2 regions of the Mesobacillus sp. MER 48 genome follow, and region 1 is predicted to be linked to the other one. Evidence: riboswitches for the same ligand, from Rfam matches in the RefSeq annotation. Region 1 holds a riboswitch; the other holds the start of a gene.

Region 1 (3,414 bases):
GACTACATTGCCTTGCATGAGTTCATATATAGCCTCTTCAATCGGATCAAACATTTTCATCACCCTCACATAAACCCGTTATCCTCTAAGAATTGGGCTGTAATATTACTTCCTCTTTTTGGAGCTGCTGGAACCTGGTTACTCAAGAAGTGACCTACATATTTGCCGATCATGTCACATTCTATATTGACGATATCGCCTTTATCCTTGAAGCCGAGAACCGTGTCCGAAAGGGTCAGCGGAATCAGCGACAGGGTCAAGCTGTCTTCCGATATCCCGAAAACAGTCAGGCTTGTACCATCAACTGCGACGGAGCCTTTCATAATGACGTATTTCAGCAATTCGGGATCAAGCTGAATTTCATAATAAACTGCGTTTTCAACTTGGGTTTTCCCTTTGATGATCCCCACTCCATCCACATGGCCGGCAACAAAATGCCCGCCGAACCGGCCTCCGGCTGCCATCGCTCTTTCCAGGTTCACCTTTGAACCTCGCCTGACAGTTTTCAGGCTCGAAGCTTTGACTGTCTCGGGCATCACATCTACCGAAAATCTGTTTTCTGTAAAAGACGTGACAGTGAGGCATACTCCGTTGACAGCAATACTGTCACCAAGATGGACATCTGTCAGGACTTTTTTTGCATCAATTGTCAGCACAAAAGATTCACCGCTGTGCTGGATATTGGCAACGGTCCCTATTTCCTCAATAATCCCTGTAAACATATTAACCTCCCTCTAGACCGGCTCAGCAATGATCCGGATATCCTGGCCGATTTGCTTTACATCAATGACCTTCAAGGGAACTGTTTCGTCCAGACGGGCAATGCCTTCGCCTCCGTATGCTGACGGAGCATTTCTGCCGCCGATCAGCTTTGGTGCAATATAGGTAACCACCCGCTGAAAAGCCTTCTCCCTTAAAAAACTGCCGTGGACTTCGGCACCGCCTTCAACATACAGTGAAGTAATGCCGCGCTCCCCCAGTTTTTCCAGCATTTCTTTAATTCCGACTTTCTCAGTCTCAAGCTTGATGATTTCGATGCCTTGTTCTTCAAATTGTTTTGCCCGTTCAGGCTCGGCACCCGCTCCTGTCACGATGATTGTCTTAGCTGCTTGATCATGGATCACCCCTGATTTTAAAGGCGTCCTGAGGGTGGAATCCAGAATCACCCGGATAGGATTTTTCCCGCCAGCTTCAAGTCTGGTTGTGAGGCTTGGATTATCTGTTATGACGGTATTGACGCCAACCAGAATGGCATCCTGTGTATGGCGGAAGTGATGGACGTCCTTACGCGCTTGCTCCCCGGTGATCCATTTACTCTCCCCGGTCACTGTTGCGACTTTGCCATCAAGGCTTGTGGCTGACTTCAAGGTTACATATGGAAGCCCTGTGCTTATGTAATGAAAAAACACCTTATTAAGAGCAATAGCTTCTTCCTCCAATAATCCAACCTCAACCTCAATTCCCGACTCACGCATCTTTTTGATTCCTGCTCCGCCAACGAGCGGGTTAGGGTCAACCGAAGCCACAAACACCTTTTTGATGCCCGACTCTATGACAAGATTCGAACATGGCGGCGTCTTCCCGAAATGGCTGCACGGCTCAAGTGTCACGTAGAGAGTTGCCCCATTCGCTTTCTCACCTGCCATTCGGATCGCGTGGACCTCGGCATGCGGCTCACCTGCCTTCAAATGGGCGCCCATGCCAACGACCTGCCCTTCTTTTACAAGCACAGCGCCAACCTGGGGGTTCGGGGTGGTCTGTCCTTCCGCTGCTTTTGCGAGGTTGATGGCAAGGGCCATATAGTCCTGATTCTTCACCTTCATCCCTCCCTCTTTTAAAAAATATAAAAAGACCCCGAAACATAAGCGCTTCGGGGTCCTAAAAAAGACAATGTCAAACTAGAGGGTAAAAAAAGGGTATACTGCTCCCTTGTTTCTAATCCTCGTTTTTTCCTTCTCCCATCCAGACTTTAACTGTCGGCCCTGGAGTTTCACCAGATCCACCGTTTAACAAATGTTAACCGGGTCACGGACTAAGAAGCACATGCTTCATCACCGCCGGTTGGGAATTTCACCCGACCCCGAAGGAATATATTAAGTTAGTGACATTATACAGAACATGTTCATAAATAGAAAACAAAATGACCTTTTATTTTTTCATCAGTTTCTCAATCGTCGTCAACAGTTCATCGATCACTTCGTTATCACCTTCCTGAATCCGTTCAACGATGCATGATTTCATATGGCCTTCAAGCAGCAGCTTAGCCACGCTGTTCAATGCCGCCTGAGTCGCAGAAATTTGTGTGATCACATCGTCACAATACGTATCTCTTTCAATAAGTCCTTTTATGCCGCGTATTTGTCCTTCTATCCGATTCAATCTCGTGACGAGATTTTTTTTCGTTTTTTCAGAGTGATGGCTTTTGCGCTCTGAAGAGCAGCAGCTGTCACCACATTCAGCCGGGTGTACTTCGGGCTCTAAAATGTCCATCTAAAAACCCCCTTTTACATCTTTAATTATATTTTATCATACCCCTACACAGTAAATAATCGCAAATTCACAATCAACTTTTACATATAAAACGTTTTAAAAGGGATAACTATTTTTAACGAATATATTAATAAAGTTTCTATTAAGCAAAAAAGTGGTGTGATGATGAAAAAGTTCCGGCTTCCTGCATCCATTAGCGAGAAAAAAGAAGTTCATTGCAGTGGATATGAAAAACTTAAAGCAATCTTTCAGCAGACTGCAGACTTTAAAGAGTCTGAATTTAAAAGAGGAAATTGCACATTGCGTTTTTGTTTCCTTGAAACCATGGTGTCGCCCGACAAATTCAAGGAACTATTATTGATTCCTTTATTGATGGAAGATTCGAAGATTACACCCGCTGAGCTTAAGTCGTTAAATGGTGCACCGGTGAATACACAAGAGGAAATGATCAGCGGCATCCTCAGCGGTGGATATGTTTTGTTCATATGCGAACGGGACGAAGCCTGGTTATTCACATTCCCTAAGGATATCCAACGTGCCATACAGGAACCGATAAATGAAGCAGTGGTTCGCGGCGCACATGATGGCTTCGTTGAAAAACTTGAAACAAATATCAGCCAGCTAAGGCTTAGAATTAAAAATCCAGAATTCACGGTTAACTACCATGAGTTAGGCGATAAGACAAAAACCAAAGTAGCTGTCATTTTTATGAAAGGGATTGCTGACCAGAAAATCGTTGATGAAGTTGAAAGAAGGCTTTCCTATATTTCGACTGACATGGTTTTAAGTCCAGGCTATATAGAGGAGTTCATTGAGGATGATCCATTCTCTTTGTTTCCACAGCTCATCAACACCGAGAGGCCGGACAGGGTGATCGCGAATCTGATGGAAGGCAGGATCACCATCATTGGTGATGGCAGTCCG
Region 2 (3,414 bases), on a different contig from region 1:
GCGATGTTCACATCATGGTCGCCAAGTATCCTTCCTACATGGCCGATTACACCAGGACGGTCCATATGCTGGATATATAGCAGGTTGCCTGATGGATGGAAATCAATGTTAAATCCATCGAGACTGACAATCCTTGGGCCGTAGTTTTCTATATAAGTTCCTCTCACTGTAAAATCATCTCCGTCTCCGCTTGCGGTGATGGTCACGGTGTTTGCATAGCCGAACGAGTTTCCGGTCACTTTTTCCCCGACCATGATTCCACGCTCTTTCGCGATATGAATCGCATTCACTTCATTCACCTTCACATCAATTCGATTTTCGAAAAAACCTGAAAGTAGTGCTTTTGTCAAAAAGGAGGTTTCAAGTTCAGCAGCCGTCCCTGAATAGGTGGCTGTCAATTCATTTACGCCTTTGTTATGGCATTCCGATACGATTTTCCCCATTTCCTTTGCAAGCTGGTGGAAAGGCTGTATTTTTTCATAAATTTCTTTGGACATGGCCGGCAGATTAATTGAGTTGGCAACAGGATTATTTTCAAAAAAAGTCCTGATTTCCCTGGCAACCTGAGTAGCGACATTCAACTGTGCTTCTTTCGTTGAGGCGCCAAGGTGTGGGGTGACAATGACGGAATCAAATTTAAGTAAAGGGTGTTCCCCTGGGGGTTCGACTTCGAAAACATCGAGGGCAGCACCTGCTACGTGGCCTTTTTCGATAAAGTGGGCGAGGGCCATCTCATCGATGATTCCGCCTCTGGCGCAATTGAGGAGATAGACCCCTTTTTTCGTCTGGCTCAAAGTCCTTTCGTTAAGAAGCCCTTTTGTTTCTTTCGTCAAAGGAGTGTGGACGGAGATGATATCCGCTTCCTGAAGAACGTTGTCGAAAGTAGATAATTGTACTCCTAAGACATCTGCTCGTTCTTTCGTTAAAAATGGATCGTACACCTTAACGGACATGCCGAAAGCCCTTGCCCTTTTGGCAAGCTCGGATCCGATCCTTCCTAATCCGATGATTCCCAATGTTTTGCTGTGAAGTTCATTCCCGATAAACTGATTTCTTTTCCATTCCCCATTTTTTACGGTTGAGTGTGCCTGCGGGATATTCCTCATCAATGCAGACATCATCGCAAAAGTATGTTCAGCAGTGGAAATCGTATTGCCGTCTGGGGCGTTGACGACGACAATCCCTCTTTTCGTCGCTGCGGCAATATCAATATTATCAACACCGACACCTGCACGTCCGATGATTTTCAGTGAAGGCATGGAGTCGAGCAGCTCGGCCGTCACCTTTGTCGCACTTCTTACTAATAACGCGTCGACTTTTTCCAAACTGACAAGTCCGGAATCAATTCCCCCTGTGTACACTTCTGCCTGCTCCCACTCCAGCAATGGCTGCAAGCCTTGTTCTTTGATTGAATCAGCAGCTAACACTTGAAACATTTTTGCCCACTCCCTTATGTAAATAAAAATAATTTTCTGATTATTTTACAAGACGAATATTCTTTTGTCAAATCCTCTTAATGTTCTTGAATTCAATGTAAACGCTCCCATAAAAAGAAGTCACTATTGGGATTTAAGCTTGATTTTCCGAATTTTGCAGGCTTTTCCTAATCATATTCAGCCAGGAAGGAGTATAGGATTGATTTGGTGCGGACATAAAAACGTCACAAGCAAACATCTTCACAAAAATTCTTTTTTTCAGTATAATAAACATGTTAATTAAATATGGTCTATCTTCGGGGCAGGGTGAAATTCCCGATCGGCGGTAATGAGTATCTTCTCTAAGCCCGCGAGCCTTTTGAGGCAGGATTTGGTGCGATTCCAAAGCCGACAGTATAGTCTGGATGGGAGAAGATGGAGGTTCTGCAGACGTTCAAAAAATGCAGGTTTGAACGTTTATTAAGCATGCCTTAGTCAATTCTCCCTCAAGCATAAAACTTGGGGGATTTTATTTGTCTATGGGTATGTGAATGCTGAACCTTTCTTCTTTATGTGAGATGGATCTCTATAAGGAGAGAGGGAAATGAAAAAATTTAGTGTAAAAGCAATGGTTTCAATTGGAATGTTGAGCAGTATATCTTATGTTTTAATGTTGCTGAATTTTCCGCTGCCGCCGTTTCCAAAATTCTTGATGGTCGATTTCAGTGATATTCCTGCATTGATCGCTGCTTTGATCTTCGGTCCGGCAGCTGGTATTTTAGTAGAACTTATAAAGAATATCCTTGATTACTTCATGACAGGCAGTGAAACTGGAGTGCCAGTAGGCCATTCTGCCAACTTTGCTGCAGGAGTTTTATTCATTCTGCCAACTTACTATCTGTATCAGCGGGTAAAAACTAAAAAGGGAATGACATTTGCCTTAGTGGCAGGGACGATCAGCATGGCCATTCTGATGAGTGTCCTTAATTACTATGTATTCCTGCCTGCTTATACATTGTTCCTGAATATGCCGGCAATGTCTGGTCCAGAAACAAAACAGTTTATTGTGGCGGGTATCCTGCCTTTCAACTTTGTTAAAGGCCTGATGATGTCTATTGTGTTCATGCTAATGTTCACGAGAATGAAAACGTGGATCGAAAGACAGCAAAATTATAAGAGTGCCTAATTTTATAATTGACGATATAAAGCAACGGCCTGCACCGTTGCTTTTTTGGTGCTTTTTCCCAGACACAATAAAAAAATTCCCGCTTAGGAAGCGGGAATTTATGTATGGTCTTATTCGAACTTCGTTGCGTCTCCGTCGAATGGCTCGTCAGCAACCTTGATTGAGTCAGTCGGGCATCCTTCAAATGCATCCATCATGTCATCGATCAATACGTCTGGAATTTCAACGATACCTTCGTTGTCATCAAGTGTTACGAATGCGATGCCTTCATCGTCGTAATCATAGATATCTGGAGCAGCTGCACCGCAAGCTCCACATGCAATACAAGTTTCTTTGTCAACAATTGTGTACTTAGCCATGATATAATTCCTCCCAAGTGTTTAACAATAATATGCTGTTTTCACCAATATCAGTGAAAACGTATTCCTCATATCTATTGTAAAACTGTATCGCCAACATTTCAATAAAAAAAGTATTGAGAATGCTTATCAGATAAGGCGTTGAATGGATTTTACGCTGAAAATAAAACATTCTGCTCGACATTTTCATGTTAAAATAATGGTATATTATTTTTCTGCTATAGCAGGACAGGAATTTTTTCCGTCAGCTTTGTTTATTATACCCAAAAAAATGTGGCAGGCAAATGGATGGAAAAATGTTTTAAGCCATCATAGGCATTAATTTCAAGGGTGATAGTATGAGGATAACCTATTTGGAGTCTGTTATTTTGTCGATATTGAAAAGAATCAATGGTGAGAGGACGATTTATTCTGTGTTTCACCTTTTACAGGGCAAACGCTCATCACAGACTAT

The links. Region 1 has a riboswitch for FMN ahead of ribD (bifunctional diaminohydroxyphosphoribosylaminopyrimidine deaminase/5-amino-6-(5-phosphoribosylamino)uracil reductase RibD). Riboswitches for the same ligand answer to the same signal wherever they lie in the genome.
Region 2: another riboswitch for FMN. It lies ahead of M3593_RS03655 (ECF transporter S component); the one in region 1 lies ahead of ribD (bifunctional diaminohydroxyphosphoribosylaminopyrimidine deaminase/5-amino-6-(5-phosphoribosylamino)uracil reductase RibD).

The regions. Positions count from the first base shown of each region.
Region 1 is NZ_JAMAUR010000006.1:106,649-110,062, reverse strand. Features, by position in the region: gene M3593_RS18715 (bifunctional 3,4-dihydroxy-2-butanone-4-phosphate synthase/GTP cyclohydrolase II) at 1-54, opposite strand, end outside; gene ribE (riboflavin synthase) at 66-722, opposite strand; gene ribD (bifunctional diaminohydroxyphosphoribosylaminopyrimidine deaminase/5-amino-6-(5-phosphoribosylamino)uracil reductase RibD) at 735-1,817, opposite strand; FMN riboswitch at 1,947-2,092, opposite strand; gene M3593_RS18700 (metal-sensitive transcriptional regulator) at 2,149-2,490, opposite strand; gene M3593_RS18695 (spore germination protein) at 2,653-3,414, shown strand, end outside.
Region 2 is NZ_JAMAUR010000001.1:713,473-716,886, reverse strand. Features, by position in the region: gene serA (phosphoglycerate dehydrogenase) at 1-1,436, opposite strand, end outside; FMN riboswitch at 1,725-1,856, shown strand; gene M3593_RS03655 (ECF transporter S component) at 2,020-2,601, shown strand; gene M3593_RS03650 (ferredoxin) at 2,712-2,960, opposite strand; gene M3593_RS03645 (YpbB family protein) at 3,329-3,414, shown strand, end outside.